DNA from 2 places in the Saccharothrix camelliae genome. Region 2 is predicted to be linked to the other one. Evidence: riboswitches for the same ligand, from Rfam matches in the RefSeq annotation. Region 2 holds a riboswitch; the other holds the start of a gene.
The links. A riboswitch is a leader RNA that binds a small molecule or an ion and turns the genes downstream of it on or off. The one in region 2 is predicted to bind thiamine pyrophosphate.
Positions count from the first base shown of each region.

Region 1: linked by a shared signal. The riboswitch ahead of AB0F89_RS03035 (thiamine ABC transporter substrate binding subunit) and the one ahead of thiO (glycine oxidase ThiO) in region 2 are both predicted to bind thiamine pyrophosphate.

Region 1 covers NZ_CP160453.1:615,401-623,466, reverse strand. The annotation lists partial or broken gene AB0F89_RS03050 (Uma2 family endonuclease) at 1-268, opposite strand, end outside; gene AB0F89_RS03045 (mannosyltransferase) at 678-1,877, shown strand; gene AB0F89_RS03040 (4a-hydroxytetrahydrobiopterin dehydratase) at 1,836-2,129, opposite strand; TPP riboswitch at 2,163-2,279, shown strand; gene AB0F89_RS03035 (thiamine ABC transporter substrate binding subunit) at 2,267-3,298, shown strand; gene AB0F89_RS03030 (ABC transporter permease) at 3,340-4,887, shown strand; gene AB0F89_RS03025 (ABC transporter ATP-binding protein) at 4,887-5,858, shown strand; gene AB0F89_RS03020 (DUF6345 domain-containing protein) at 6,217-7,803, opposite strand; gene AB0F89_RS03015 (GNAT family N-acetyltransferase) at 7,990-8,066, opposite strand, start outside.
Region 2 covers NZ_CP160453.1:1,004,770-1,012,835, reverse strand. The annotation lists gene AB0F89_RS04970 (MFS transporter) at 1-224, shown strand, start outside; gene AB0F89_RS04965 (threonine/serine dehydratase) at 225-1,145, opposite strand; gene AB0F89_RS04960 (S1 family peptidase) at 1,676-2,839, shown strand; gene AB0F89_RS04955 (dioxygenase) at 2,930-3,685, opposite strand; gene thiE (thiamine phosphate synthase) at 3,685-4,344, opposite strand; TPP riboswitch at 4,389-4,500, shown strand; gene thiO (glycine oxidase ThiO) at 4,501-5,496, shown strand; gene thiS (sulfur carrier protein ThiS) at 5,493-5,693, shown strand; gene AB0F89_RS04935 (thiazole synthase) at 5,695-6,450, shown strand; gene AB0F89_RS04930 (MarR family winged helix-turn-helix transcriptional regulator) at 6,508-6,939, shown strand; gene thiD (bifunctional hydroxymethylpyrimidine kinase/phosphomethylpyrimidine kinase) at 6,955-7,758, opposite strand; gene thiC (phosphomethylpyrimidine synthase ThiC) at 7,758-8,066, opposite strand, start outside.

The sequences.
Region 1 (8,066 bases), 390 kb from region 2:
AGGCCCTGGTCGGCTCGTCCAGTTCGTAGACGTGCACGACCGGGCCGGTGGCCTCGTCCTCGACCAGCCAGTGGTGCCGGATGCCTGCCGCGGCGTACTTGGGCAGCTTCACCGTGCGGTCCCGGAAGGCGGACTCGGGTGAGACGACCTCGACCACCAGCAGCACGTCGCCCGGCTCGAACCACGTCCGATCCGGGTCGTAGGGAGCCGACGACACGAGGACATCCGCTTCCGGGCGGTTGCGGGCGTCGAGCCGGATCGTCATCTCGCGGTCGACCTCGGCACCGTGAGGCGCTTGGCCCTAGAGCGCGGCGGACGCATCCAGTCGGGCAAGTCGGCCATGTCCTCACCGTAGTGCGGTTCGGTGACCTGAGCTGCGCCTGAGCCGGGACCGCCGGTCCCCGACCGACCCCGGGCAGCAGTCGGGGCGGTGCGTTCGACGCACCGCCCCGAGGTACTGTGCACGTGCGTCAGCGCACCTGCTTGCGACTGTGGCGGGCGAGGGCGAAGACGCCCCCCGCGGTGGCGAGCATCCCCAGTGCGGAGACGGTGAACACGACGATGTCGGTGGTCATGCGGTTTACCCCTTGCGTTGATCTCCCACTCGTCTTGACGCTCGGGTACCCGGTTTCGTGGCCCGGCAGTCGTGTAATTCACACCTTCGTGGAGGTAGAGCAGTGACGTTGCGCGCACTTGAGGGGCGGGTGCTCGCCTTCGCGCCGTGGATCCTGGGCGCCTCCCTGCTCGGGCACCTGGCCATGGTGGCCTTCCAGACGAAGATGACCATGGTCGACCTGATGGTCTACCGGAACGCCTCGCCCGAGCTGTTCACCGGCCTGCTCTACGAGTGGCGGCTGGAGGAGTTCTCCGACCAGTTCGCCCTCCCGTTCACCTACCCGCCGTTCTCCGCCATCGTCTTCGTGCCGCTCTCCTGGGTGCCGTGGGGCGTGGCCCGGTGGTCCTGGCAGCTGGTCAGCCTCGCCTGCCTGTGGTTCATCACCCGCAAGTCGCTCCAGCTCGCCGGCCGCGCCGACCCGCGCCGCGCGATGCTGTGGACCGGCCTGTTCATCTGGGTCGAGCCGGTCCGCACGACGCTGAACTACGGCCAGATCAACCTGGTGCTGGCGGCCCTCCTGCTCGGCGCGATGGTCAGCGCCCGCCGCTGGAAGCAGGGCGCGGGCGTCGGGATCGCGGCCGGGTTGAAGCTCACGCCCGCCATCTCCGGCCTCTACTTCCTGGTCAACCGCCAGTACAAGGCGGCGGTGTGGTCGGTCGTGGCGTTCTTCGGCACGGTCGCGGCGGCGTACGCGGTCTCGCCGAGGCTGTCGAACGAGTACTGGTTCCACCTGCTCGGCGACGCCTCGCGGGTCGGGCCGGTCGGCTCGGCGATCAACCAGTCGCTGCGCGGCGCCCTGTCCCGCACGGTCGGCCACGACATCGGCACCGGGCCGGTCTTCGTGGCCGCCGTGGTGGTCGCGGCGGTGCTCGCCGGGTTCGCGCTGCACGCGGCCGTCAAGGCCCAGGACGTGCTGGCGATGATCGTGGCCGTGCAGTTCCTCGGCCTGCTGGTCTCGCCGATCTCCTGGAGCCACCACTGGGTCTGGGCGGCGCCCGCCCTGATGTGGCTGCTGTACGCGGCCAAGCACCGGCTGGCGGCCGTCACGGCGGTGGCGTGGCTCCTGGCGATCGGCAGCTACCTGATCTCGTTCCTGCTCAACGCGCAGCCGTCGATCTGGGTCATCCCGCGCCCCTGGTACTACGCGGCGCTGGGCTGGGTCTACCCGGCGGTGGGCGTGCTCACCCTCGTCACGATCGCCGTGGTCCTGCGGCAGCGGTCAACCGAGGACGTCGAGCACTCCGTCGATCTCCTCCGCTAGGGACACGTCCAGCGCGGTGATCCCGCCGGTCGAGTGCGTGCTGCAGCGGAACGTCAGCGTGCGCCAGCGGATGTCGATGTCCGGGTGGTGGTCGTCGTTCTCGGCGATCTCCGCTACCCGGTTCACCACCTGCAACGCCCGCGCGAAGCTGTCCAGCTCCACCGTGCGCACCAGCGCGGCGTCCTGCGCGCGCCACGAGGGCAGCGACCCCAGCGCGGCGGTCACCTGGTCGTCGGTCAGCAGTTCGGCCATGGGACCGATCGTGCCACCGCGCGGGGTAGGCTGCGCGTTCACCACGGGAGTCCGGTGTTGCGCCGGGCTGAGAGGAAGGCGCGCGAGCCTTCGACCGTCCACACCTGATCCGGGTCATGCCGGTGTAGGGAGAGATGATGTTCCGACGAGTGCTGCCCGCAGTGACCGCGTTCGCGCTGCTCACCGCCTGTTCGGTGACCACCTCGGACGCGCCGGCGCCGGGGGAGCGGGTCGTCACGCTGGTGACGCACGACTCGTTCGCCCTCACGCCCGAGCTGCTGGAGGAGTTCAAGACCGGGACCGGCATCACGATCAAGCCGCTGGCCAGTGGTGACGCCGGCGAGGTCACCAACAAGCTGGTGCTCACCAAGGACGCCCCGATCGGCGACGTCGCCTTCGGCGTGGACTCCACGTTCGCCTCGCGCGCGTTGGCGGAGGACGTGTTCGAGGAGTACGCGAGCCCCGAGGCGCAGAAGGGCGCGCAGCGCTACCAGCTCGACCCGCCGAACCGGCTGCACGCGGTGGACGTCGGCGACGTGTGCCTGAACATCGACGTCGCCGCCTTCAAGGACATCGGCGAGCCCGAGCAGTACGCCGACCTGGCCGACCCCAAGTACCGGGACATGCTGGTGGTCGAGGACCCGGCCACCTCCTCGCCCGGCCTGGCGTTCCTGCTCGGCACGATCGACCAGTTCGGCGACAACTGGACGAACTACTGGGGTCAGCTCAAGGCCAACGGCGTGAAGGTCGTCAGCGGCTGGGAGGAGGCGTACACCCAGGACTTCTCCGGCTCCAGCGGCAAGGGGCCGCGGCCGATCGTGGTGTCCTACGCGTCCTCGCCGTCGGCGGAGATCGGCGACGACGGCGCGCCGCGCACCAAGGCGCTGCTGGACACCTGCTACCGCCAGGTCGAGTACGCGGGCGTGCTGAAGGGCGCGAAGAACCCCGAGGACGCGCGCAAGGTCCTCGACTTCCTGCTCGGCGAGAAAGTGCAGGCTGACGTGCCGGGCCAGATGTACGTCTACCCGTCCCGCGAGGGCGTCGCGCTGCCCGAGGCGTGGGCGAAGGCCGCGCCGCTGCCCGCCACCGCGCGGTCGCTGCCCGCCGCCGAGGTCGACGCGAACCGCGAGCAGTGGGTGCGGCAGTGGCGCACGCTGGTCCAGGGCTGAGGTCGGGACCGGGTCCGAGGCTCGCCTGGTCGCTGGCCGCGCTGCTGCCCCTGGCGTTCCTGGGCGTGTTCTTCGCCTGGCCGGTGGCGGCGATCGTCGGGCTCGGCCTCGGCGAGGGCGGCGTGCTGCCGGTCCTGGCCCGCGCCGACACCTGGGACCTGATCGGGTTCACCCTCGGCCAGGCCGCGGCGGCGACGGCGCTGGCGCTGGTCACCGGCCTGCCGGTGGCGTTCCTGCTGGCCCGCTGCCGGGTCCGCGGCGCGGGGGTGGTGCGGGCGGCGGTGATGGTGCCGTTCGTGCTGCCGACCGTGGTGGTGGGGCTGGCGTTCCGGGCGCTGTGGCCTTCCGGCGGCGTGCTGCCGATCGTGCTGGCCAACGCGTTCTTCAACGTCGCCGTGGTCGCCCGCACGGTCGGCGGCCTGTGGGCGCGGGTCGACCGGCGGGCGGAGGACGCGGCACGGGCGCTGGGCGCGTCACGGCTGCGCGCGTTCACGTCCGTGGTGCTGCCGTCGCTGGCGCCGGCGATCGGGTCGGCCGCGTCGGTGGTGTTCCTGTTCTGCGCCACCAGCTTCGGCGTGGTGCTGGTGCTCGGCGGCGCGCGGCACCGCACCCTGGAGACCGAGATCTACCTGCGCACGGTCGAGCTGTTCGACCTGTCCGGCGCGGCGGCGCTGTCGCTGGTGCAGTTCGCGGCGGTGATCGCGGTGCTGGTGGTCGGCGGGCTGGCGCGGCGCAGGCGGGAGAAGTCGCTGCCGCTGCGGGTGGAACCTCCCAGGCGGCCCGCGGGCGGTGAGTGGGCCGTGGTCGTGGCGGCCTGGCTCGTGGTGTCGGCGCTGCTCACGCCGGTGGTGGGGCTGGTGGTGAGGTCGCTGGCCACCCGGGACGGCTGGAGCTTCGCCGGGTACGCGGCGCTGGCCGGCACCGGTGAGCGCGGCACGCTGGCGGTGTCCGGGCTGGACGCGGCGGTGCGCTCGGTGCGGGTCGCGACCGACGCGACGCTGGTGGCGCTGCTGGTCGGGGTGGTGTCGGCGGTCGTGCTGGTGGGCCTGCGGCGGCACGGGTCGTGGTTCGCCGAGACCCTGGACACGGCGCTGATGCTGCCGCTGGGCGTGTCCGCGGTGACCCTCGGCTTCGGCTACCTGGTCACCATGGACGCGCTGCCCGGCGACTTCCGCACGTCACCGCTGCTGGTGCCGCTGGCGCAGGCGCTGGTGGTGACGCCGCTGATCGTGCGGATCGTGCTGCCGGTGCTGCGGGCGGTGGACGAGCGGCTGCGGCAGGCGGCGGCGACGCTGGGCGCGAGCCCGTGGCGGGTGTGGCGCGAGGTGGACTTCCCGCTGGCGGCGCGGTCGCTGCTGGCGGCGGCCGGGTTCGGGTTCGTGGTGGCGCTGGGGGAGTTCGGCGCGACGAGCTTCCTGGCCCGGCCGGACGCGCCGACGTTGCCGGTGGTGATCGCCCGGCTGATGTCGCGGCCCGGTGAGCTGAACAGCCAGATGGCCTACGCGGCGTGCGCGGTGCTGATGGTGGTGACCACGGCGGCCGTGCTGGTGATCGAGCGGCTGCGCGTGCCGAGCGGCGGGGAGTTCTGATGTCGTTGCGGGTGGACGGGTTGAGCGTGCGGTACGGCGACGTGGCGGCGGTGTCCGGGGTGGACCTGTCGATCGCCGACGGCGAGGTGGTGGCGCTGCTCGGGCCGTCCGGCTGCGGCAAGTCGACGCTGCTGCGCGCGGTGGCCGGGTTGGAGCCGCCCGGCGCCGGGACCGTGACGTGGGACGGCGTGGACCTGGCCGGGACGCCCGTGCACCGGCGTGGTTTCGGGCTGGTGTTCCAGGACGGCCAGCTGTTCCCGCACCGGGACGTGGCGGGCAACGTGGCGTTCGGGCTGCGGATGCGGCGGGTGGAGCGGGAGGCGCGGGAGAAGCGGGTGGCGTCGCTGCTGGAGCTCGTCGGCCTGGCCGGGTACGGCGGGCGGCGGGTCACCGAGCTGTCCGGTGGCGAGCAGCAGCGGGTGGCGCTGGCCCGCGCCCTCGCGCCGCGGCCGAGGTTGCTGCTGCTGGACGAACCGCTGTCCGCGCTGGACCGGGCGCTGCGGGAGCAGCTGGCGGTCGATCTGGCGCGGCTGCTGCGCGAGGCGGGCGCGACGGCGCTGGTGGTGACGCACGACCACGACGAGGCGTTCACGCTGGCCGACCGGGTCGCGGTGATGCGGGCGGGTCGCGTCGTGCAGGTCGGCGTGCCGACCGAGGTGTGGCGGCGGCCGGTCGACGTGGAGACGGCGCGGTTCCTCGGGTGCGGCAAGGTGCTGGCCGCCGACGCGGCCCGGGCGCTGGTCGGGGTGGACGGGCGGGTCGGGCTGCGGGCGACGGCGCTGCGGGTCGACCCGGGCGGGGCGGTCGAGGCGGAGGTGCTCGAACGGGTGCACCGACGTGACCACGTCCGGCTGCTGGTGCGGCTGGGGGACGAGGAGTTCGAGGCGGTCGCCCCGGTCGCCGCGCCACCGTCCCCCGGCGACCGGGTGCGGCTGGCCGTGGACCACGACGGCGTCGCCCTGATCGGCTGACCTGCGCCGCCACGGTCGTCCGCCGCCGTTGTCCACAGTTCTTCGAGGGCGGCTGCCCCCCGGCTCTGCCCCACCGCGACTACGAGCGGCGTTCCGGTGTTCCGACAACGCATTCCGGTGATCGACCCGACCGGCCGACCGCGGCGGGGATCGGGTGTGCCAGGGCCGAGGCACGGGTTGTGCTGACCTGTCCACAGCCCTGGCCGTCGTTACGGGAATCGTCTTGCCCCGCCGGCAGAATCAAAGCAGGGGTCCCCTGGGAGGGGACCCCTGCGATGCGTTGTCAGACGGCCAAGACGGTCAAGACGATCAGGTGATCAGGTGATCAGGTGATCAGAGCCGTCAGTCGGTCAGGCGGTCAGCTGGCGCCGGAGATCTTCCAGTACCCCACCGTGGGCAGCGTGTCCGGCCCGACCGGACCCATGCCCCAGAAGTGGTCGTCGAAGTTGGCGATCCACGAGTTGCCGATCGGACCCATGGTCGCCCACCGCACCCACGACGGCTGGGTGTCGATCGCCGCGCGGGACCACGCCACGCGCACCTTCAGCTTGTTGGTCAGCAGGTAGTTGGCGTACCTGGTGCCGAACGCGCCGCACTGCACCACGCTGGTCTCGAAGCTGTTGATCTGGTGCAGCCCCCGGAACGCCTGGCCCCACCGCTGCCACCACGCCTGGCCGCTCGCGGTCGGCTGGAGGAGGTTCGGCGTGTGCAGGCTCATCCACTCGGCGTCCCGGTTGCCCCAGCGCGCCTCGGTGTTGCGCAGCGTGCTGTCGTTGACGGCGCTGCACCCGGCGAACGACAGGCCGAACGCGCCGCCCAGCCCGCGGTGGTAGTTCAGGTCGACGTCGTCGGCGTACAGGTGGTCCTGGCCGCCGGGGAACGCCGGGTCCTTGAAGTCCTGCTCCCACGTGTTCCCGCCGGTCCAGCTGTGCTGCACCGGGATGCCGGCGCTGGTGAACCGGCTGTTGAAGCCGTTGACGTCGGCCGGGACGTTCGGCAGGCCCTGGCACGTCCCGGTGCCCGAGCTGCCGACGTCGATCCGGGTGGTCCACTGCGCGCCCACGTCGGAACGGGTGGCCGAGCGGGGCGGCACGGACGGGTCGAGCGGCGGGGCGGTGCTGCCGACGAGGGCGGGCAGGTAGATCACCGGCGACGACTCGGCGGTGTCCGCGCCCTGGCAGCGGAAGTACGGCTCCAGGTGCGTGGTGCCGGTGCCGAGCATGTTGTTCGCGTAGGTGTACTCCACCGAACCGAGCGAGTTGGCGCCCAGGACCTCGGCGCACTTGCGGTAGCCCTCCTGGAGGTCCACCACCGGCTTCGTGCCGACGGCGGCGAGGGTGCGGGTGGCGTAGGTGAGCTGGGTGACCGCGCCCGTGCCGTCCAGGGAGACCCGGACCTTGGAACCCGGCCCCTCCAGCGGGATGCCGTCGAGCTGGAACGCGAACGACACCGTGGTGTCCAGCTGGCCGCTGATCACCGGGTTGCCGTTGGCGTCGTGGATCTCGACCACCGTGTGCGACGCGCTCGCCGTGGCGTTGGCGGGCAGCAGCCCGACGCCGCGCAGGGCTTCCGTGACGCGCTTGGTCGCGTCGGCCAGGGGCACGCCCCGCAGCGCTCGGATCGCGTTGAGGTCGAGCTGGGTCTGCCGGGTCGCCCGACCGCTCTCGTCGGGCGCGCCCGCGCCGCGGTCGATGCCGGGCACGTGCAGGTGACGGGCCTCGTCGGTGAACGTGACGACGCCCTCGCGCGTGCGTTCGACGGTCTTCAACCCGAACGCCCGCTGCAGGGCCGTCGCCTGGTCCAGGGTCAGGCCCTCGGAGCGGACGGCGTAGATGGGCAGTTCGCCGGCCGCGGTCGCGGTCGCGGCGGTGGCGCCGGTGAGCGCGGCGGCGCCCAGCATCCCGGACAGGGCGAGCAGCGTCGCTCCCCGTCGTCTCGTGGACATGCGTTCCCTCCTCCTGCGCCGCGGGGCAGGGCCCGCGGCACGTGAGGAGGATTTGCGGCGAAAGGGGTTGATACCGGACAGACCGCGCGCCACTCGATCGCGCCAACGTTGTAACTCCGTTGGCGCACAAGGAAATGCTCGAACCCGCACATCAGCGGTCGGCGGGCTTCGGGTATCCGCACGGGGTCAGGGGCGGAGCTGGAGAGCGTATTCCACGTCGCCGTGTTCGGCGCCCTCGACGTGCTCCGGCCACTCCTCGTGGA
Region 2 (8,066 bases):
TGGCCGTGCTGCCCGCCGTGGCGGGCCTGACCGGCGCCCAGTACGCCGACCCGACCGCGCTCACCGAGGGCTGGCGGACGGCCCTGCTGGTGTGCGCGGTGGCGTCGATCGCCGGCGGCCTGCTGGCCATCGGCACGGACAACGACGTGCTCAAGGCCGCGCCGGAGACCCCCGAGCGCCACAGCTGCGGCGTCGACGGCCCGCCGGCGCGGGTGCCCGACTGATCAGAGGTACCGGGCGAGCACCTCGGGGTCGACGTTCCCGCCGGACAGCACGGCGACGGTCCGCCCGGCGGGCCGGGCGAGGTGCGCGGCGAAGGCGACCGCGCCGCTGGGCTCCACCACCAGCCTGGCCCGGCGGGCGAGCAGCCCGACGGCCGCCCCGATCTGTTCCTCGGACACCGTCACGACGTCGTCCACGTGGGCGGTCATGTGCGCGAACGTCAGCTCGGACGGCTCGGCCCGCAGCCCGTCGGCGACGGTCCGGGCCCGGTCCTCGGCGGGCCACCGGACCAGGGCGCCCGCCCGCAGCGACGCGGCCGCGTCACCGGCCAGCTCCGGCTCCACCCCGACCACCCGCGTCGACGGGCTCAGCGCCTTCACCGCGGCCGCCACGCCGGAGATCAGCCCGCCGCCGCTGACCGGCGCCAGCACCGTCTCCACGTCCGGCAGGTCGGCGATCACCTCCAGCCCGATGGTGCCCTGACCGGCGATGACGTCGGGGTGGTCGAACGGCGGGATGAGCGTCGCGCCGCGCTCGGCCACCAGCTCGGCGGCCCGCGACTCCCGCTCGGCCGTCGGCACCTGGACCACCTCGGCGCCGTGCGAGCGGGTCGCCTCGACCTTCACCCGCGGCGTGTCCTCGGGCACCACGATCACCGCGGGCACGCCGAACAGCTTCGCCGAGTACGCGACGGCCTGCGCGTGGTTGCCGCTGGAGTACGCGACGACGCCGCGCGCCCGCACGGCCTCGGGCAGCCGCGCCAGGGCGTTGTGCGCGCCGCGGATCTTGAACGCGCCGACGGGTTGCAGGCTCTCCGGCTTGAGCCACAGCCGGTCGTCGAACCGCAGCAGCGGTGTGCGGGTCGCCGCGCCCGCGATGCGCTCGGCGGCGGCCCGGATGTCGGAGATCGTGACGAGGTCCATGTCCCGATCCTCACCCCAGCGGCGGCTTCGTGACTACACGCCCCGTCACCGGAACTCCTCCTGCGTCGCCCGCCCGGGGCAACAGCATTCACACGTACGAGCCCTTTGAGGCGGAATCACTTACTTCTGGCAAATCCGCCCGAATCGGTGATCGAATCACTACCTTGAGTGAGAGTTAACTGTCAAACGCTACACAGCGCAGTCAACTCGGCGTGTGCTGTGACACACTTCGCCCTCAGATGGCCTGAACCGTAATAGGTAACAGGGTCATAACGTCGCTCGAACGGGCGAGTACTGGTCGGTAGGTACCGGGAGGAGGGGCCGTGCGAGAGCTGCGAGCGCCGGCTTCGACCCGGGATCTGCGACGTGCGACCACGGTCCCGGAACCCCGAGCGACGACGTGGACGAGGAGTAAAGGGGTGGGGCGACCCCTGCCGCCGCCCCACCACCCGTCCCCCTAGAGCCCCCGAGAGCGGTCCCTGCAACCAGGCTCTCGGGTTCCCTGCACCCGAAGATGAGGGAGACGCCTAATGAACCGCACGAGTGCGGTCCGCCTTGCCACGGCCGTCCTGCTGGCCGCCGGCACGGCTACAGCTCTCAGCGTACCGGCCACCGCGGACACCGCCGCGCCCTATGGGTCAACCCCGGCCGACACGGAGAGCTACCCGGCCGAGTTGCTCCAAGCGGCGCAACGCGACCTGGGCCTGAACGCCGAACAGGTCACCGCCCGTTTGGCGAGCGACACCCGCGCGGGTGAGATCGAGGCCGCGGCGCGGTCCGCGGTCGGCGCCGCCTTCGCAGGTTCGTGGATCAACCCGTCGACCGGCAAGCTGGTCGTCGCGGTGGCCGACTCGGCGAAGGTGGCCGCGGCGCGGTCCGCGGGCGCCGACGCCAAGTACGTGGCCTTCTCGCACCGGCAGCTGTCCGGCGCGAAGTCGGCGATCGACGGCATGACGGCGCCGAAGTCGATCACCGGCTGGCGGGTCGACGAGCAGACCAACTCGGTCGTCGTCGAGGTCAACCGCCTCCAGCGCGACGCGGCGGCGGAGTCGTTCCTGGCCACGGCCAAGACGCTCAGCCCGTCGGTGCGGGTGGTCGAGGTCGACCAGAGCCCGACGACGCTGTACGACACCCGCGGCGGCGACGCCTACTACATCGGCAGCGGCCGGTGCTCGGTGGGCTTCGCGGTCTCCGGCGGCTTCGTGACCGCGGGCCACTGCGGCCGCGTGGGCAACGCGACGACCGGCTTCAACCGCGTCTCGCAGGGCTCCTTCGCGGGCTCGTCCTTCCCAGGCAACGACTACGCCTGGGTGCGGACGAACTCCAACTGGACCTCGCGCCCGTGGGTCAACCGCTACAACGGCTCCAACGTCACCGTGACCGGCTCCACGTCGGCGGCGGTCGGCGCGGCGATCTGCCGCTCCGGCTCCACCACCGGCTGGCGCTGCGGCACCGTCCAGGCGAAGAACTCGACGGTGAACTACCCGCAGGGCACGGTGTCCGGCCTGACCCGCACGAACGCCTGCGCCGAGCCCGGCGACTCCGGCGGCTCGTGGGTGGCGGGCTCGGGCTACAGCCAGGCCCAGGGCGTGACCTCCGGCGGTTCGGGCAACTGCTCCTCCGGCGGCACGACCTACTTCCAGCCGGTCGGCGAGATCCTGAGCGCCTACGGGTTGAGCCTGACCCGCGGCTGATCGGGCGCCACTCCGCGTTCGGCTTGCGGAGCACCCCTCGGGCACTGCCCGGGGGGTGCTCCGCTGTCGGCGGTCAGGACAGCCGCGCGGTCAGGACAGCTGCACGGAGCGCTTGGACAGCCCGTACCAGAAGCCGTCGACCGTCGTGGTGGCCTCCTGCGCCGTGCTCGCGCCCAGGGACACGAACAGCGGCGCGAAGTGCTCGGTGCGCGGGTGCGCGATGCCGGCGGCGGGCGCCTTGCGCTGGAAGTCCAGCAGCGCGTCCACGTCGCCGTCGGCCAGCGCCCGCCCCGCCCAGTCGTCGAACTCGGCGGACCACGACGGCGGCTGGTAGTCCGGGCCGACGGACAGGTCCACGCAGCTCAGGTTGTGCGTCATGAACCCGCTGCCGACGATCAGCACGCCCTGGTCGCGCAACGGCGCCAGCGCGCGCCCGACGTCGAACAGCTCGCGCGGGTCGAGGCTGGGCATGGACACCTGCAGCACCGGGACGTCCGCCTCGGGGAACATCTCCTTCAGCGGCACGTACGCGCCGTGGTCCAGCCCGCGCCGCTCGTCGCGCGCCACCGGTCGGTCGAGCAGCCCGGTGACCGCGCGGGCCAGCTCGGGCGCGCCCGGCGCCTCGTAGGTGACCTCGTAGTACCGCCGGGGGAAGCCCCAGAAGTCGTACGTGAGCGGCACGGAGGTGGTCGCGCCCAGCGTCAGCGGGTCGTTCTCCCAGTGCGCGGACACCACGAGGATCGACTCGGGTCGCGGCAGCGTCGCGGACCACGACCTCAGCTCGCCGGTCCACCGCTCGTCGTCGGCCAGCGGGGGCGCCCCGTGGCCCAGGTACAGCACAGGCATCACGGGGACGACTGTACGCCCTTTAGTTGAATTTTCAACCATGCCGCCGCGGCGCGGGGGTCCTCGGCCTCGGTGACGGCCCGCACGACCACCACGCGCTCCGCGCCCGCCGCCAGCACCTCCGGCAGCCGCTCCCGGTCGATGCCGCCGATGGCGAACCACGGCCGCGCGGTCGCGCCCGCGGTGGCGCGCACCAGGTCCAGGCCGGGCGCGGGACGTCCCGGCTTGGTCGGCGTCGGCCAGCACGGCCCGGTGCAGAAGTAGTCCACGCCGTCCTCGACGGCCGCCGCCCGCGCCTGGGCGACGTCGTGCGTCGACCGGCCGATCACCACCTCGTCGCCGACCACGCGACGCGCCGACGGCACCGGCAGGTCGTCCTGCCCCAGGTGCAGCACGTCGGCGTCCACGGCCAGCGCCACGTCCGCCCGGTCGTTCACCGCGAGCAGCGCGCCGTGCCGCGCGCACGCCTCGGCGAGCACTTCCAGCGCGGCGATCTCCTGCCTGGCTTCCAGGCCCTTGTCCCGCAGCTGCACGACGTCCACGCCGCCCGCGAGCGCGGCGTCCGCGAACTCGGCGAGGTCCGGGCGGGCCGGGGTGCAGAGGTAGAGCCGTGCGTCGGCGAGCCGCCGCCTGATCCGCGTTCCGTCGAGTCCTGGCACGGGCCGCACGGTAACCGCCGGGCCGCCGCGTGCGCTACGGTGGAGACGGTCCGCACGGGAGCCCGGAACAGACCGGGCTGAGAGGGAGCGTGGTTCGCTCCGACCGTCGAACCTGATCCGGGTCATGCCGGCGCAGGGAGCGTGAGTGCCTTGGCAGTGCGAGTGACCGTCCTCGGCGGTGGCGTCATCGGCCTGTCCGCCGCCTGGTACGCGGCCCGCGCCGGTTTCCCCGTCGTGGTGGTGGACCACGGCTCGCCGCACGGCGGCTCGTGGGTGGCGGGCGGGATGCTCGCGCCGATCACCGAGGCGTGGCCGGGCGACGAGGACGTGCTGGCGCTCGGCGTCGAGTCGTTGGCGCTGTGGCCGGAGTTCGCCCGCGAGCTGGGCGTGGAGCTGAGCCCGGCCGGGACGCTGGCGGTCGCGGTCGACCGGGCCGACGTCGAGGTGCTGGACCAGCTGCGCGACTACCTGGGGCGCAGGGGCCGGTCCGCGACGAGGTTGACCGGGCGTGAGCTGCGCGCCCTGGAACCCGGCCTCGGGTCCGTCCGAAGTGGACTGTCGGTGCCCGGTGACGTGGCCGTGGACAACCGGGCGCTGCTGCGCGCGTTGCGGGCCGCCTGCGAGGCCCGCGGCGTGGCGTTCACCGACTCGGCCCCTCCCGAGGCCCCCGGGGTCACGGTGATCGCGGCGGGCGCGTGGAGCCGCGACCTGCACCCGGCGCTGAAGGACGTGATCCGGCCGGTGAAGGGCGAGATCCTGCGGCTGTCGGCACGACCGGGCGCGCTGCCGCCACCCCGGCACACGATCCGCGCGCACGTCTCCGGCCGACCCGTGTACCTGGTGCCGCGCGCGGACGGGTTCGTCCTCGGCGCCACCCAGTACGAAGCCGGGTTCGACGGCGGCGTGACCGTCGGCGGCGTGCGGGACCTGCTGCGCGACGCCGAGGTCGTGTGGCCCGGCATCGCCGAGTACGCGCTGACCGAGGCCGCCGCCGGGTTCCGCGCGGGCAGCCCCGACAACGCGCCGGTCGTCGACTGGCTGGAACCCGGCGTGCTGGCCGCCACCGGCCACCACCGCAACGGTCTGCTGCTCGCGCCCGTCACGGCGCGGCGGGTGCTCACCCTGCTCCGCGAAGGAGGGAACAACCGGTGAAGGCGAAGGTCAACGGCGCCGAGCGGGACCTGGCCGACGGCGCCACGGTCGCCGCCGTGCTCGTGCTGCTCGACGCGCCGCCCAGCGGCGTCGCGGTCGCGGTGGACGGCGAGGTCGTGCCGCGCGCGGCGTGGGCCACGACCACCGTGCCCGACGGCGCCGTGGTCGAGGTGCTGACCGCCGTGCAGGGGGGCTGACGTGGACGACCCCCTGGTGATCGCCGGACGGGAGTTCGGCTCGCGCCTGGTCATGGGCACCGGCGGCGCGGCGAACCTGGCGGTGCTGGAACGCGCGCTGGTGGCGTCCGGCACCGAGCTGACCACCGTCGCCATGCGCCGCCTGGACGCCTCGGGCGGCGGCGTGCTCGACCTGCTCGGCCGGCTCGGCATCTCCGCGCTGCCCAACACCGCCGGCTGCCGCACCGCCGCCGAAGCCGTGCTCACCGCCCGGCTCGCCCGCGAAGCGCTGGGCACGGACTGGGTGAAGCTGGAGGTCGTCGCCGACGACCAGACCCTGCTGCCCGACCCGGTCGAACTCCTGGACGCGGCGGAACGGCTGGTCGACGACGGTTTCGTGGTGCTGCCCTACACGTCCGACGACCCGGTGCTGGCGCTGCGCCTGGAACAGGCGGGCTGCGCCGCCGTGATGCCGCTCGGCTCGCCCATCGGCACCGGGCTGGGCATCCGCAACCCGCACAACATCGAGCTGATCGTGGCGCGCGCCTCGGTGCCGGTGGTGCTGGACGCCGGTGTCGGCACGGCGTCCGACGCGGCGCTGGCGATGGAGCTGGGCTGCTCGGCGGTGCTGCTGGCGACGGCCGTCACCAGGGCGCAGGACCCGGAGCGGATGGCCGCGGCCATGCGGGCCGGCGTGGAAGCGGGCAGGTTGGCCCGGCTGGCGGGCCGCATCCCGAAGCGGTTCTGGGCGCACGCGTCGAGTCCGGCGATGGGGTGATTGCCAAGCACGGCATGATGGACGCTCGTTGTGCCCGTCTGCCCGAGGAGGACCGCCGTGACGGCCGACCAGGTCGAGGACGCCACCGCCCGGCTGTACCTCGCGATCGGCAGGCTCTCCCGGCTGCTGCGCCGCACCGGGTCGCCCGGCCTCGGACCGGGCGCGGTGTCGGCGCTGGCGACGCTGGCGCGCTGCGGCCCCATGCGGCTGGGCGACCTGGCCGCCAAGGAGGGCGTCGCGCCACCGACCCTGTCCCGCATCGTGGCCGCGCTGGTGGAAGCCCGGTACGTGCGCCGCGAACCGGACCCGCAGGACGGCCGCGCCTGGCTGGCCACCCCCACGCCGGAGGGCGTGACGATGGTGTCGGGGGTGCGGTCGGCCCGGGTGCGGGAGCTGCAGCGGCGGATCGAAGAGCTGAGCCCCGAGCACCGCGACGCCCTCGTCAACGCCCTGCCCGCGCTGGAGGTGCTGGTCGGCGAGACGGCCTGACCCCCGAACCGCCGGCTACCCCTCCAACCGCCACAGCGGCGACACCGGGCCGACCCCGGCGCCCAACGGGTACGCCGCCGCCACCGACCGGACGACGAAGTCCTTGCCGAACCGCACCGCCGCCGGCACGTCCGCGCCCCGCGCCAGCTGCGACGCGATCGCCGACGCCAGCGTGTCCCCGCTGCCGTGCGTGTGCTTGACGTCGTAACGCGGCCCCAGCAGCTCCACGAACCGCTCGCCGTCGTACAGCACGTCAAGGCACTCCGGGTCGTCCCACAGGTGCCCGCCCTTCACCAGCACCCACCGCGGCCCCATCGCGTGCAACGCCTCCGCCGCCCTGCGCTGGTCCGCCCGGCTGCGCACCTCGATCCCGGTCAGCAGCCGCACCTCGTCCAGGTTCGGCGTCACCAGCGTCGCCCGCGGGAACAGCAGCACCCGCAGCGCGTCCAGCGCGTCGTCGGCCAGCAGCTGGTGCCCGTGCATCGACGCCGCCACCGGGTCGACCACGAACGGCCCGACGTCGACCCGGTCCAGCGCGCCCGCGACCGCCTCGACGATCGCCGCCGACGCCAGCATCCCGGTCTTCGCCGCGTCCACCCCGATGTCCGTCGCCACCGCCTCCACCTGCGCCGCCACCACCTCCGGCGGCAGCTCGGCGTACCCGGACACGCCCAGCGAGTTCTGCACCGTCACCGCCGTCACCGCCGTCATCCCGTGCACGCCGCACGCGAACAACGTCCGCAGGTCGGCCTGCAGGCCCGCACCACCGCCGGAGTCCGACCCGGCGATGGTGAGGACCCGCGGTGGCGTGACCGCCATCAATCCACCACCGGCAGGTACACCTTGCTGCCGCGGTCGCCGAACTCGTGCGACTTCTCCGACATGCCCGCCTCGATCGCCTCCACAGTGGACAGCCCGCGCTCCTCCGCGTACCGCCGCACGTCCTGGGTGATCTTCATCGAGCAGAACTTCGGCCCGCACATCGAGCAGAAGTGCGCCGTCTTCGCGGGCGCCGCCGGCAACGTCTCGTCGTGGAACGACCGCGCCGTGTCCGGGTCCAGCGACAGGTTGAACTGGTCCTCCCAACGGAACTCGAACCGCGCCTTCGACAGCGCGTCGTCCCAGTC